Regions from separate parts of the Streptomyces sp. NBC_00984 genome, predicted to be linked through region 1. Evidence: riboswitches for the same ligand, from Rfam matches in the RefSeq annotation. Region 1 holds a riboswitch; the other holds the start of a gene.
The links. A riboswitch is a leader RNA that binds a small molecule or an ion and turns the genes downstream of it on or off. The one in region 1 is predicted to bind thiamine pyrophosphate.
Positions count from the first base shown of each region.

Region 2: linked by a shared signal. The riboswitch ahead of OG520_RS10720 (thiamine ABC transporter substrate binding subunit) and the one ahead of thiC (phosphomethylpyrimidine synthase ThiC) in region 1 are both predicted to bind thiamine pyrophosphate.

Region 1 covers NZ_CP108734.1:4,521,342-4,528,772, reverse strand. Annotated here, with positions in the region: gene OG520_RS20095 (DUF5326 family protein) at 9-221, shown strand; gene OG520_RS20090 (IclR family transcriptional regulator) at 465-1,235, shown strand; gene OG520_RS20085 (SsgA family sporulation/cell division regulator) at 1,337-1,774, shown strand; gene OG520_RS20080 (YibE/F family protein) at 1,855-3,216, opposite strand; TPP riboswitch at 3,248-3,381, shown strand; gene thiC (phosphomethylpyrimidine synthase ThiC) at 3,374-5,149, shown strand; gene OG520_RS20070 (hypothetical protein) at 5,233-6,054, opposite strand; gene OG520_RS20065 (metallophosphoesterase) at 6,237-7,295, opposite strand.
Region 2 covers NZ_CP108734.1:2,521,888-2,529,318, forward strand. Annotated here, with positions in the region: gene OG520_RS10715 (ABC transporter permease) at 1-334, opposite strand, end outside; gene OG520_RS10720 (thiamine ABC transporter substrate binding subunit) at 475-1,587, opposite strand; TPP riboswitch at 1,661-1,777, opposite strand; gene rlmN (23S rRNA (adenine(2503)-C(2))-methyltransferase RlmN) at 1,833-2,939, opposite strand; gene OG520_RS10730 (phosphatidate cytidylyltransferase) at 3,033-4,115, opposite strand; gene frr (ribosome recycling factor) at 4,115-4,672, opposite strand; gene pyrH (UMP kinase) at 4,850-5,626, opposite strand; gene tsf (translation elongation factor Ts) at 5,786-6,622, opposite strand; gene rpsB (30S ribosomal protein S2) at 6,722-7,431, opposite strand, start outside.

The sequences.
Region 1 (7,431 bases):
CGATGGCCGTGCGGGAGATATTCGCTGGGATGCCCTGGTGGGTGAAGTGGATCGCGGTGCCGGTCATCGCGATCGTCGTGTTCGGCGGTCTGATCGCCAGCGTGATCGGGTTCGTGATCGGGCTGCTCTTCAAGGTCCTGATCTTCGTGATCCTGATCGGTGGGCTCGTCTTCGTCGTACGCAAGTTCATGTCGTCGTCCTCTTCGCGCGGCGACTGGTAGGACGATCGGAGACCGGCCGGGGCGTTAGCCCAGCTGAGCTAAGCGGAAGGCGAAACGACGCCCCTCGCGGACCCGGCCGATACAGTGGCAGTTCGCTGCCACCACCTGGGAATTAACAGTCCGTCACCACGCTGACCAGTGGTTTGTACGGCGTTCGGTCTCCGGACCCCAGCCATGCGGCAGCCCGTGGGGGCGGCCCCCACAGGCGGGCTGACCACCCGTCACCATGCCTGGGGGTGACTGTTGACCACGGCATCGAGCACTGCTGCCCCGACGCTGATCGGTTCGGTGCAGCGAGCGCTGAGGCTGCTGGAAGCCGTGGTCGCCCATCGTGACGGGGCGCCCGCGAAGCAACTGGCCAGGGAAGCGGGCCTTCCTCTTCCCACGGCCTACCATCTGCTGCGCACCCTGACGCATGAGGGCTATCTGCGCCGGGAGAACGGCGTCTTCCTCATCGGGACCGCGGCCGAACGCCTGGTCGGGGAAAGGACGCTGCAGAGTCGCCGCGGCAGAATGGCCGAGTCGCTCGGCCGCTGGCGCGACATCATCGGCGCACCGGTGTACTGCGCCGTCTACCGCGAGGGCGAGATCGAACTCATCGCGGTCGCCGACACCCCCGCCAACCCCGCCGTCGACGAGTGGGCGTCCTTCCGGGAGACCGGGCATGCCCACGCGATCGGCCAGTGTCTGCTGAGCCAACTCGACGAGAAGGCCCGCGAGGACCACCTGGACCGTCACCCTGTGCGTCCGCTCACCCGCTACTCGGTGAAGGACCGTGCGGCGCTCCTGGAACGACTGCGCTCGATGAAACGGATGGAACCCGTCATCGAGCGGCAGGAATACGCCTTGGGCACGGTCTGTGCGGCCATCCCGATCACAGCCGGATTCACCGCCGCCGCGATGGCGATTTCCGTACCCTTGGAACAGGAAAGCCGGTTGCTCCCCGCAGTCGAACAACTACGTGGCGAAGTGGCCAACCTCTTGCGTTCGCTCGTGTTCTCTATCAGTATCTGAAAAATCACTCCTTGTGATCTGCTATCGCGTGCACCACGATGGCGTCAATAGGGCCACGGGGGATCATTCCTGGCCAGATTCATCTACTGCGGGGTTGAACGATGCGCGAGTCGGTTCAAGCTGAGGTCATGATGAGCTTCCTCGTCTCCGAGGAGCTCTCTTTCCGGATCCCGGTGGAGCTCCGGTACGAGGTCTGCGATCCGTATGCGATCCGGATGACCTTCCATCTGCCCGGTGACGCCCCCGTCACCTGGGCATTCGGCCGTGAGCTGCTGCTCGACGGCCTCAACAGCCCCAGTGGTGACGGTGATGTGCACATCGGACCCACCGAGCCCGAGGGGCTTTCCGACGTACATATCCGGCTCCAGGTCGGCGAGGACCGGGCCCTCTTCAGGGCCGGTACGGCACCACTTGTGGCGTTTCTCGACCGGACCGACAAGCTTGTGCCGCTTGGGCAGGAGTGCACGCTGGGTGACTTCGAGGGCAACCTGGAGGACGCCCTGGGCCGGATCCTTGCCGAGGAACAGAACGCCGGCTGACAAGAACGGCGCCGCCGACCGGCTCGCCGGTCGAACACGGTACCTGCCGAATGGGTGAATTGTTCACCTGACGGAGACGTTCAAGGCTTCGTCCTACGACGACGGCCTTTCCCGGCCCGTACGGGTGCCGAAGCTCCGGCTTCCGCGCCGAGCCCTGTGCGGTCCGCGGAGACGACCAGCGCAGCGAGCACCGTCGTCACCGGCACCGAGGCGACCAGTCCGATCGAGCCGACCAGCGTTCGTATGATCTCCTCCGCCACCAGCTCGCTGTTGGCCACCGTCCCCACGCTGCTCTGCGCGATGGAGAACAGCAGCAGCAACGGCATTGCGGCGCCCGCGTAGGCGAGCACCAGCGTATTGACGACCGAGGCGATGTGGTCCCGTCCGATCCTGATGCCTGCCCGGTAGAGGCCCCGCACACCCAACGTCGGGTTCGCCTGGTGCAGTTCCCAGACCGCCGATGTCTGGGTCACGGTCACATCGTCGAGGACGCCGAGCGAACCGATGATGACACCGGCCAGCAGCAGACCGCTCATGTCGATGTGCGGGTACAGGCCGTGGATGAGGCCGGTGTTGTCGTCGGTGTTGCCGGTCAGGCTCGCCCAGCCGATGAAGAGCGATCCGAGCAGCCCGATCAGCAGCAGCGAGATCAGCGTGCCGATCACCGCGACCGAGGTGCGGGCGGTCAGGCCGTGGCACGTGTAGAGCGCGATCAGCATGATCGCGCTGGCCCCGACCACCGCGACGAGCAGCGGATTCGAGCCCTGGAGAATGGCCGGGAGGATGAACAGGGTCAGCACGGCGAAGGACACGGCGAGCGCGACCAGCGCCATCACCCCGCGCATGCGGCCCACCGCGACCACGACCAGGGCGAAGATCCCGGCCAGCAGGGCCATCGGGAACTTCCGGTTCACGTCCGTCACCGAATACTGCAGATCATGGGGCGCGTCGGGGGCGTACGCCACGACCACGCCCTGACCCTCGCGCAACTGGCGCGGTGCGTCCGGCGGGACGACCTCGGTGAAGGTCCGGCCCTTGTCGTGACCGGTCGTCACCTCGATCGTGGACTTCTTGCACAGTCCCTTTCCGCTTCCCGAGGGCGGTGAGGTGTCCCCGCCGACGGGCATCTGGACCACGTTCACGTCCTTGCAGCCCACCATGTCGACATTCACCACCTTTCCCTGCTGGGTCTGCCGGTCGAATCCGACGCCGGTCCGCTCGTGCGGCGGCGCACCACCCGGCCAGAGCGCCACCAGACCGACGACGACGGCGGTGGCGAACGGGATCAGTACGGCCGCGATGACCTTGCGCAGATGTTTGGAGACGGGCGCGGCAGGGCCGTGGCTGTGCGAGTGGCCGTGCTGATGGCCCTGCGGTTCATGCTCGATATCGAGGGACGTCACCGGCCGATCATCGCAAGAAGGGACGGGCCCTCTGTTCATTACGCCGGACGGGGCGCTAGCGTGGAGGAACCTTTGCACACGCGGGAGCTCGGAGCACCGGGCTGAGAGGGCGCTGATATCCGTACGTCCGTACGGGACAGGCTGCGCCGACCGCCGAACCTGTTACCGGGTAATGCCGGCGTAGGGAGTAGGTCTCATGACCACAGCGGACGCACGCACGCCTGCCTCGAACCAGAGCGACGAGGCCGGGAAGTCCATCGGCTGGCACAAGGGGTACGTCCAGGGCTCGCGCCCGGACCTCCGGGTGCCGGTCCGTCAGGTGCACCTCACCAACGGCAAGGACGTGACGCTGTACGACACGTCGGGGCCGTACACCGATCCCACCGTCGAGACCGATGTCCGCCGCGGGCTCGCACCGCTGCGGGAGAACTGGATCGTCGCCCGCGGTGACACCGAGGAGTATCCGGGCCGCCCCGCCCGCCCCGAGGACGACGGGCTCAAGCACACCTCGCCGCGCGGTGGACTGCGCAACCTCGACGCGGTCTTCCCCGGCCGCCCGCGCCTGCCGCGCCGCAGCCGGGACGGGCAGCCGGTGACCCAGCTCGCGTACGCCCGCCGGGGCGAGATCACCCCGGAGATGGAGTACGTGGCCATCCGGGAGAACGTCGAGCCCGAGGTGGTGCGCGAGGAGATCGCGGCCGGCCGGGCCGTGCTGCCGGCCAACGTCAACCACCCCGAGATCGAGCCGATGATCATCGGCAAGCGGTTCCTGGTGAAGGTCAATGCCAACATCGGCAACTCCGCGGTGACGTCCTCCATCGAGGAGGAGGTGGAGAAGATGACGTGGGCGACGCGCTGGGGCGCCGACACCGTCATGGATCTGTCCACCGGCCGCAACATTCACACCACCCGTGAGTGGGTTCTGCGCAATTCACCCGTGCCGATCGGCACGGTTCCGCTCTACCAGGCCCTTGAAAAGGTCGACGGCCGGGCGGAGGAACTGACGTGGGAGATCTACAAGGACACCGTCATCGAACAGGCCGAGCAGGGCGTCGACTACATGACGGTCCACGCCGGCGTGCGCCTGCCGTACGTACCGCTGACCGCCCGCCGCAAGACCGGCATCGTTTCCCGCGGCGGCTCGATCATGGCGGCGTGGTGCCTCGCGCACCACAAGGAGTCCTTCCTGTACGAGCACTTCGAGGAGCTCTGCGAGATCCTCGCGACCTACGACGTGACGTACTCGCTGGGCGACGGGCTGCGTCCCGGCTCGATCGCCGACGCCAATGACGAGGCCCAGTTCGCCGAACTGCGCACGCTCGGCGAGCTGAACACGGTCGCCAAGCGGTTCGGCGTCCAGACCATGATCGAGGGGCCGGGCCATGTCCCGATGCACAAGATCAAGGAGAACATCGACCTTCAGCAGGAGATCTGCGAGGAGGCGCCGTTCTACACGCTCGGCCCGCTGACCACCGATGTCGCTCCGGCGTACGACCACATCACCTCGGGCATCGGCGCGGCGATGATCGCGTGGTGGGGGACGGCGATGCTCTGCTACGTCACGCCGAAGGAGCACCTCGGCCTGCCCAACCGGGACGATGTGAAGACCGGCGTCATCACCTACAAGATCGCGGCGCATGCGGCGGACCTCGCCAAGGGGCACCCGGGGGCGCAGGACTGGGACGACGCCCTCTCCGACGCCCGTTTCGAGTTCCGCTGGGAGGACCAGTTCAATCTGGCTCTCGACCCGGACACCGCACGGGAGTTCCACGACGAGACACTGCCCGCCGAGCCGGCGAAGACGGCGCACTTCTGCTCGATGTGCGGTCCGAAGTTCTGTTCGATGAAGATCTCCCAGGACATCCGGCGCGAGCACGGCGGTTCGCAGACGGAGATCGAGGCGGGCATGGCGGAGAAGTCCAAGGAGTTCGCGGCGGCCGGCAACCGGGTCTATCTGCCGATTGCGGACTGACCGTATCCGGGAGGAGGTATCGCCCCGGGGACTCCTGTCTCCGGGGCGACCGCTCCTGCCGTCCGGCCGGTGTGTGGGCCCGGTCAGTCCAGTTCGTGCTCGGGACCGCCGAAGTCGGGGCTGGTGAAGTCCGGTGAGGTGAACGTCGGGCGGGGGCCCGCCGGGCCGTCGTCCGGGCTGGAGAAGTCCGGCCGGCTGTAGCCGATCTTCGGGATGCGGTTCGCCGAGCGGAGCGGTGTGCGGGAGGCGGGAGCGGCTCCGGGATCGGCGAGCGCGTCCCGCAGGAACGGCAGTATGCCGCGCTCCAGCAGGGCGTGGCGCCACGCCTCTCTGGCCCGTGCCACGTCCTCCGGCAATTCTTCCTCGGGGTCCTCGACGGGCTGCGACGTCGATCCGTTGCGCAGCGCGGTGATGAGCAGCCCGGCGGCGGCGACCAGGATGGCGGCGGCCGTGACCGCCGCGAAGAACCAGCCCGCGGAGACCATGGCGGAGGCGAAGGACGGCGGCGGGTCGAGCAGCCTCAGCAGGTAGCCCGCCAGCAGGAATACGAACGCGGCGGTTCCGGCGAGCACGGGTGCCAGGACCGTGACGACGGCTCCTACGCCGGCGCCCGACTGATGCGGACGGGTGGTGTCGGACCCGGGGCCCGTGTCCTGGTCCGCCTCTTCCGCGGGGCCGCGCAGTTCCTCGCGGGCCTGCACATAGTGCCTGTACTCGGTGGCGGCCGTCGAGGTGATCAGCTCCGTGGCGTCCAGCGCCATGGTGCGCAGCTGCACGGCGTTGAGCCGCTCGCCGACCGCGGCCAGATCCGGCCGTTCATGGGCATGGCGCAGTGCGTCGTCGAGGATCCGCTCGTACTCGGGGCGGTCCTCGGCCAGCAGGTGCGGAGCGCTGTTCATGTGCATCCCCCGATGCTCCGTAGGGCCTGAATGCCCGCTCGGAACGGGCAGTTGGGCGGAAACGGAGGAGAGCCTGCTACTGATACGCCGATGGTAGAGCGCCCACGGCACGGGGTGACAGGGGGTTTCCGGAAATAGGCGCAGTGGACGGCGTGGTCGGTTCGTGGATGCGTCTGCCCAGAAGAACGTCAGTCATGCAGGGGCAGTTGGACGACCAGCAGCTTTCCGGCCATGGTCACTCCGCCGTCCATGGCGATGGCGAGCCCGTCCGCGTATACGTGCGGACCTTCGACCACGGGGCCGGAGCCGTCCTCGCCGTCCTCCGAACCGACCTCTCCGAGGAGGTACGGAATGGGGCTGTGGCCATGGACGATGCGCTGTCCGCCGTAGGCCGACATCAGCTCCCGGACCGCCTGCGGACCCGACTCGTCACGGAAGGCGAACCGCTTGGTGAGCTTCCGGAAGAGGTCCCAGCACTCATCGGCGTCGTTACGCGTGAGGATGGCGTGCACGGTGTCGTTGACGTCCTCGATGGTGGTGCCGTATTCGAGGTAGGCCGTCGTGTCGGAGTGCATCAGCAGATGCCCGTCCTCCTCGACGATCGCGTCGAGCCGGGACATCCACTGGAGGTGGACGTCCTGGAGCCGCTCCATGTCGTTCTTCTGGCCGCCGTTGAGCAGCCAGGCCGCCTGGAAAGTGGCGGTGCCCGCGCCGGAGTTGACCGGGGTGTCGCTGAACCGCTTCGCGCCGAGGAGCAGCAGTTCGTGATTGCCCATCAGGGCCTTGCAGTAGCCGCCGGCGGCCGCGGCCTCGGCGGACAGGCGCATCACGAGGTCGATGACCCCGATGCCGTCGGGGCCCCGGTCGGTGAAGTCGCCGAGGAACCAGAGCCGGGCATTGCCCGCCGACCATTTGCCGTCGGCGTCGATGAGGCCCTGTTCGGCGAGGGCGGCGTGGAGCTCGTCCAGATAGCCGTGGACGTCGCCGACGACGTACAGCGGTCCGAGGCCCTGGTCCGGGACGGGCCGGGGGTCGGGGACGGCCGCGACCTGCAGGGTGTCACCGCGGTTGATCACGGGAAGATCGCGCGCGGTGGGGGTGTACCCCTCCGGCGGCTCGGCACCGGGGACGGCATTGCCCGGGTGCGGTGCCGATGGCGGCACCGGGTTCTGGGCATAGGGCGGTACGCGGAAGTCGCGCAACGTCGCAGTCCGCACCACGGGTTCCTGACCGGCCCCCTGTGTCATCGACCCCTCCACCACCGTCGCGCCGCCGTACACCTGACGGGCCCTGCTGGTCGGGGTGGTCCGCGGTGTCGTGCGCCCATCATAGGAATGCGGATCGTGCTCTGTGACGCACCAGGGGTGGTGAATCCGGACGCAC
Region 2 (7,431 bases), 2.0 Mb from region 1:
ATCCACCGCGTCCCAGCAGCGCCAGGAAGGCCGTCCCCACGACCACGGTCGGCAGGACGAACGGCACCGTGACGACCGCCCGCAGCAGTTGTTTGCCGGGGAAGTCGAAGCGGGCGAAGACATAGGCGCCGGGCAGTGCGATCAGCAGGGTCAGCGCGGTCGAGGCGAGCGCCTGCCAGCTGGTGAACCAGAGGACGTCGCGGATGTCCGGCCGGGTCAGCACCTCGCCGATCCGGCCGAACTGCCAGACACCGTCCGCTTTCAGCCCACGGCCGACGATCGCGGCGACGGGGTAGGCGAAGAACAGCGCGAAGAACGCGACGGGCACGGCCATCAGGCCGAGCCGCACCGCGCTCGCGCGCCGGGCCTTCGCACGGGCCGACCGCGCGTGCACCGACCGGTCCCGAGGAGCCTTCCCGCCCTCGCCGTTCCCGCCGTTCCCGCTCGCGTCCGGTCCGCGTACGGGACTCTTCGTTACTTCACTACGAGCGAGGACCACGACTGGACCCACTGCTCACGGTTCTTGGCGATCAGGTCCGGGGCGACGGTCGTCGGCCGGTCCACCGTCGCGCCGAACTTCGTGAAGAGCTCCGGCAGCTTCGCGTCCTTGGCGACCGGATTCACGAACATGTTGAGCGGCATGTCCTCCTGGAACCTCTTGCTGATCAGGAAGTCCAGCAGGGCCTTGCCGCCCGCCTCGTTCTTCGCGCCCTTCAGCAGGCCCGCGAACTCGGTCTGGCGGAAGCAGGTCCCGGTGGCGACGCCGGTCGGCGCCTTCGCCGGCTGCGGCTTCGCGTACAGCACCTCGACGGGCGGGCTGGAGGCGTACGAGACGACGAGCGGCCGGTCGGCCTTGGCCTTCTTGCCGCCCGCGGAGCCGGAGAACTCCTCGTTGTACGCCTGCTCCCAGCCGTCGACGACCTTGACGCCGTTGCTCTCCAGCTTCTTCCAGTAGTCCTGGTAGCCCTTCTCCCCGTACGTGGCGATGGTGCCGAGGAGGAAGCCGAGGCCGGGCGACGAGGTCCCGGCGTTCTCGGTGACGAGAAGGTCCTTGTACGCGGGCTTCGCCAGGTCGTCGAAGGACTGCGGCGGCGCGAGCCTCTTGTCGGCGAAGTACTTCTTGTCGTAGTTGACGCAGATGTCGCCGGTGTCGATCGGGGTGACCCGGTGCCGGTCCGCGTCGAGCCGGGTGTCTGCCGCGACCCGGTCGATGCCCTTCGCCTCGTACGGCGTGAAGAGCCCGCTGTCGAGGGCGCGGGAGAGCAGCGTGTTGTCGACGCCGAAGAACACGTCGCCGCGCGGGGAGCCCTTGGTCAGGATCTCCTGGTTGAGCGCGACACCCGCGTCACCGCTCTTCAGCACCTTGACGGTGTAGCCGGTCTCCTTGGTGAACTCCTTCAGTACGTCCTTGGAGGCGTTGAAGGAGTCATGGCTGACGAGGGTCACGGTCTTGGAGCCCGAGCCCTTCGTGCCGCCGGAACCGGAGGCCGAGTCGTCGGAACTCCCGCACCCGGCGAGTGCGGTGGCGCCGAGTGCGGCGGCGACGGCCGATGCCGCGAGCTGCCTGGTCCTGCGCGTGGTGCTCATTGTGGATTCCTCCTGGGTTTTGGCCAGGAAGAGACGCGGCCCCACCCGCGAAAAGCGGGCAGGGCACAACAGCATGAGTTGATGACCGAACTTCCTACCCGGAATGACCCGGGCGAGGTTCAGAGGGTCTGCGGCCGACCTGTCCTCGGTGCCGCACTCTCAGCGCTGTGGCGCTCCCCTGTCGGAATATGAAGTTGATTTCAGGGCCAGGCTACACGGGCCTCGGCGCCTGTCCGGGAGTGGCCTCAGCGCTCGGCCGCCGCCAGCTGCCCGCAGGCCCCGTCGATCTCCTGGCCGCGGGTGTCCCGCACAGTCACCGGCACCCCGTGGGCCGCGATCGCCTCGACGAACGCCTTCTCGTCCTCGGGGCGCGAGGCGGTCCACTTGGAACCGGGCGTGGGGTTCAGCGGGATCAGGTTGACGTGGACCCGCTTGCCCTTGAGGAGCCGGCCGAGCCGGTCACCGCGCCACGCCTGGTCGTTGATGTCACGGATCAGCGCGTACTCGATGGAGATGCGGCGACCGGACTTCTCCGCGTACTCCCATGCGGCGTCCAGCACCTCGCCCACCTTCCACCGTGTGTTCACGGGAACGAGGGTGTCGCGCAGCTCGTCGTCCGGCGCGTGCAGCGAGACGGCGAGACGGCACTTGAAGCCTTCGTCCGCGAAGCGGAGCATCGCGGGCACCAGGCCCACGGTGGAGACGGTGATCCCGCGCTGCGAGAGCCCCAGCCCGTCCGGCTCGGGGTCGGTCAGCCGGCGGATCGCGCCGACCACCCTGTTGTAGTTGGCGAGCGGCTCGCCCATGCCCATGAAGACGATGTTGGAGAGCCGCGCCGGACCGCCGGGAACCTCCCCGTCGCGCAGCGCCCGCATCCCGTCGACGATCTGGTGGACGATCTCGGCGGTCGACAGATTGCGGTCGAGACCGGCCTGCCCCGTCGCGCAGAACGGGCAGTTCATCCCGCATCCCGCCTGAGAGGAGATGCACATCGTCACCCGCTCCGGGTAGCGCATCAGGACGGACTCGACGAGCGTCCCGTCGTGCAGCTTCCAGAGCGTCTTGCGGGTGGTGTCGTCGTCACAGCTGATGTGGCGGACCACCGACATCAGGTCGGGGAACATCGCCTCGGCGAGCTTGTCCCGCGATCCGGCCGGGATATTGGTCCACTCGGCCGGGTCGTGCGCGTACCGCGCGAAGTAATGCTGCGAGAGCTGCTGGGCGCGGAACGGCTTCTCGCCGATCGCGGCGACGGCTTCCTTGCGCTCGGCGGGCGTGAGGTCGGCGAGGTGCCGCGGCGGCTTCTTGGCTCCGCGGGGCGCGACGAAAGTGAGTTCTCCGGGCTTAGGCATGGTCCATCCAGTGTCGCAGACAGAACAGTGAGGGCCCGCCGTCCTGTGGACAGCGGGCCCTCACTCGTAAAATCCCAGGTCAGGGGCCTGACCTCAGCCGGAGCCGACGAACAGCACCAGCAGCAGCCAGACCACCGGGGCGGTCGGCAGCAGCGAGTCCAGCCGGTCCATGATGCCGCCGTGCCCCGGCAGCAGCGTGCCCATGTCCTTGATCCCGAGGTCCCGCTTGATCATCGACTCGCCCAGGTCACCGAGGGTGGCGCTGGCCGCGACCGCGAGCCCGAGCAGCAGCCCCTGCCACCAGGCACCGCCGTCGATCAGGAACTGCATGCACAGCGCTCCGGCGACCATCGCGAAGGCGACGGCCCCGAACAGGCCCTCCCGGGTCTTTCCGGGGCTGATGCGCGGCGCGAGCTTGTGCTTCCCGAAGCGCCAGCCGACGGCGTACGCGCCCGTGTCGCTGACCACGGTCAGCAGCAGGAAGGTGAGCACCCGCTGCGGCCCGTCGTCGGCGGTCAGGAGCATGGCGACGAACGTGGCGAGGAACGGTACGTAGAACGCCGCGAACACACCGGCCGTCACGTCCTTGAGGTAGCCCTCGGGCGGCTCGGTCATCCGCCAGACGAGCACCGCCAGCGCGGTCAGCGCCATCGCCGCCCAGGCGCCTTCGGCACCCTGCGCGTAACCGGCGACCACCATCGCCGCGCCACCCACCGCCAGCGGGATGAGCGGTGCCTTGATGCCCTTGCGCTCCTGGAGCCGGGAGGTCAGCTCCCACAGGCCCACGACGACGGCGACGGCGATCACACCGACGAAGACGGCCTTCACGATGAACAGCGAGGCAACGATGACGGCGCCGAGCCCCACACCGACCCCTATGGCAGCTCGCAGATCACGGCCCGCACGTTTCTTCTGCGGGGGCGGCGGCGCGGTGGACATGGGCTCCTGCGGCTTCTCGTCACGGAACAGGGGGCGGCCGCTCAGGCGTCCGGCCCCCTGGTCCCGGTCATCACGGTCGTCAGCGTCTCTACCGTCGGGATCGTCCGGCACGATGGGCATGGGCCGAGTCTGCTGGGCGTCATGCACATCGTAAGCAGGACCCGCCGGAGCAGCCCGCATCTCGGGCGCACTCCAATGGCCGGCTCCCTGCGGGGCGCCCCAGGAAGAGTCGTTCATCAGACTTCGAGCAGCTCGGCTTCCTTGTGCTTGAGCAGCTCGTCGACCTGCGCGACGTACTTCGCGGTGGTGTCGTCGAGCTCCTTCTCGGCGCGACGCACCTCGTCCTCGCCCGACTCCTTGTCCTTGACCAGCTTGTCGAGGGTCTCCTTGGCCTTGCGGCGCACGGCGCGGATGGAGATCTTGGAGTCCTCGGCCTTCGCCTTGGCGACCTTGATGTAGTCGCGACGGCGCTCCTCGGTGAGGTCCGGGAAGGTCACCCGGATGATATTGCCGTCGTTGCTCGGGTTGACGCCGAGGTCCGAGTCACGGATGGCCTGCTCGATGTTGCGCAGCGCGGTCTTGTCGAACGGCGTCACGACGGCCATGCGCGGCTCGGGCACCGAGAACGAGGCGAGCTGGTTGATCGGGGTCAGCGCGCCGTAGTAGTCGGCGACGATCTTGTTGAACATCGCCGGGTGCGCACGGCCGGTACGGATCGCGGCGAAGTCCTCTTTCGCGACGACGACGGCCTTCTCCATCTTCTCCTCGGCCTCGAGGAGGGTTTCTTCGATCACCACGTGCTCCTGCGTGTCTTGAGTGGGCCCGTCGTGCTCGGGCCCGGCGGGTCCTGCGTCGCGTCCTCACCTGCACGGTGTCCGACCGGCAGGCCGTTGTCCATCCTTCGGGGCCGGTCCCGGGGGTTTCCCCGGGGGCCGGACCTCCCCGCGGTACTCCGGGAAGGCCCCCGGTCCTCAGGCCCGGGTGCTCCGGTCACTCACGAGCGTGCCGATCTTCTCACCATTGACCGCGCGGGCGATATTGCCGGTGGCGGTCAGCTCGAAGACGAGGATCGGCAGGTCGTTGTCACGGCAGAGCGTGATGGCGGTGGCGTCGGCGACCTTGAGATCACGGGCGAGAACCTCGCTGTACTCGAGCGCGTCGAACTTCACCGCGTCGGGGTTGGTCTTCGGGTCGGAGTCGTAGACCCCGTCCACCCCGTTCTTGCCCATCAGAAGGCACTCTGCGTCGATCTCCAGGGCGCGCTGGGCGGCAGTGGTGTCGGTGGAGAAGTACGGCATCCCCATGCCGGCGCCGAAGATGACGACGCGGCCCTTCTCCAGGTGGCGCACGGCGCGCAGCGGGATGTACGGCTCCGCGACCTGCCCCATGGTGATGGCGGTCTGGACGCGGGAGTCGATGCCTTCCTTCTCCAGGAAGTCCTGGAGCGCCAGGCAGTTCATGACCGTGCCGAGCATGCCCATGTAGTCGGACCGGGCCCGGTCCATGCCGCGCTGCTGGAGCTCGGCACCGCGGAAGAAGTTGCCGCCGCCGATGACGATCGCGATTTCCGCGCCGTCGCGGACGACCGCCGCGATTTCCCGGGCGATGGCGTGTACGACGTCGGGGTCGACACCGAGACCCCCGCCGCCGGCGAACGCCTCTCCGGACAGCTTCAGCATGAAGCGTCCGGCCACCTTGCCGTCGTCGCGCTTGTGGTCACCTTGTGCGGCGTCCGCGCCCTTGTTCATGGAGATTCTCCTCGTGCACATACGAAGAAGGCCATTGCCGGTGGGTCTGGTGTCCCTCAGCGGCAATGGCCTCCTCGTCAGATCTGCGGTCGTACGGCGTGAGTGCGGCCGACGACTGCACTAGACCCTATCGGGGTCCACCGTTGTTCGCGGACGGACTCAGATGCCGACCTTGATGCGCGAGAAGCGCTTCAGGGTGACACCGGCCTCGTCCAGAACCTTCTGGACGGACTTCTTGCTGTCCTTGGCGAAGGCCTGCTCCAGGACGACGACGTCCTTGAAGAAGCCGTTGACGCGACCCTCGACGATCTTCGGAAGGGCGGCCTCGGGCTTGCCCTCCTCGCGAGAGGTGGCCTCGGCGACACGACGCTCGTTCTCGACCGTCTCGGCCGGGACCTCGTCGCGGTTGAGGTACTTCGGGGCGAAGGCGGCGATGTGCTGCGCGACGTCCTTGGCGACCTCGGCGTTCTCCTTGTCGAGCTCGACCAGGACACCGACCTGCGGCGGGAGGTCGGGCATCGTGCGGTGCATGTACGCAGCCACGTATCCGCCGGTGAACTGCGCGAAGCGGTCCAGGACGATCTTCTCGCCGAGGTTGGCGTTGGCCTCGTCGACGTACGCCTGGACGGTCTTGCCGGCCTCGATCTCGGAGGCGAGCAGCGCGGCCAGGTCGGCCGGGGAGGTCGCGGCGACGTGGGCGGCGAGCGTGTTGGCGACGGTCTGGAACTTGTCACCCTTGGCGACGAAGTCCGTCTCGCACTTCAGCTCGAGCAGAACGCCGGAGGTCTTGTCCTCGGAGATGAGGGAGACGACGGCACCGTTCTCGGCAGAACGGCCCTCGCGCTTGGCGACGCCCTTCTGACCCTTGATACGGAGCGCCTCGACGGCCTTGTCGACGTTGCCGTCGGCCTCGTCGAGCGCCTTCTTGCAGTCCATCATGCCGGCGCCGGTCAGCTCGCGGAGCTTCTTGACGTCAGCGGCGGTGTAGTTCGCCATGAGTCTGTATTTCTCTCTCGAAGTCTGAAAGATCTACGGGTGAACGGCGGGGGCGGTGCTTGTGGCACCGGCCCCCGCCGTCATCAGCCGTGACGGGTGTCAGGCCTGCTCGGCGTCCGCGGCCGGAGCCTCGGCGGCGGGGGCCTCGGCAGCAGCCTCGGCGGCGGGGGCCTCGGCGGCCTCGGCGTCCGCGACCTTCTCGGTCTCGGCGGAGGTCTGCACCTCGGTGTCGGCCTTCTTGTCGCCCTCGAGCAGGTCGCGCTCCCACTCGGCGAGCGGCTCGCCGGCGGCCTTCTCGCCCGGCTTCGAGTCACCGGTGGCGGCACCGGAACGGGCGATGAGGCCCTCGGCGACGGCGTCGGCGATCACGCGGGTGAGCAGGGTGACGGAGCGGATCGCGTCGTCGTTGCCCGGAATCTTGTAGTCGACCTCGTCGGGGTCGCAGTTGGTGTCGAGGATCGCGACGACCGGGATGTGGAGCTTGCGCGCCTCACCGACGGCGATGTGCTCCTTCTTGGTGTCGACGATCCAGACGGCGCTCGGCACCTTCTGCATCTCGCGGATACCACCGAGGGTCTTCTCCAGCTTGGCCTTCTCGCGGGAGAGGACCAGGAGCTCCTTCTTGGTGAGGCCGGAGGCGGCCACGTCCTCGAAGTCGATGAGCTCGAGCTCCTTCAGACGCTGAAGGCGCTTGTAGACGGTGGAGAAGTTGGTGAGCATGCCACCGAGCCAACGCTGGTTGACGTACGGCATGCCGACGCGCGTCGCCTGCTCGGCGATGGCCTCCTGGGCCTGCTTCTTCGTACCCA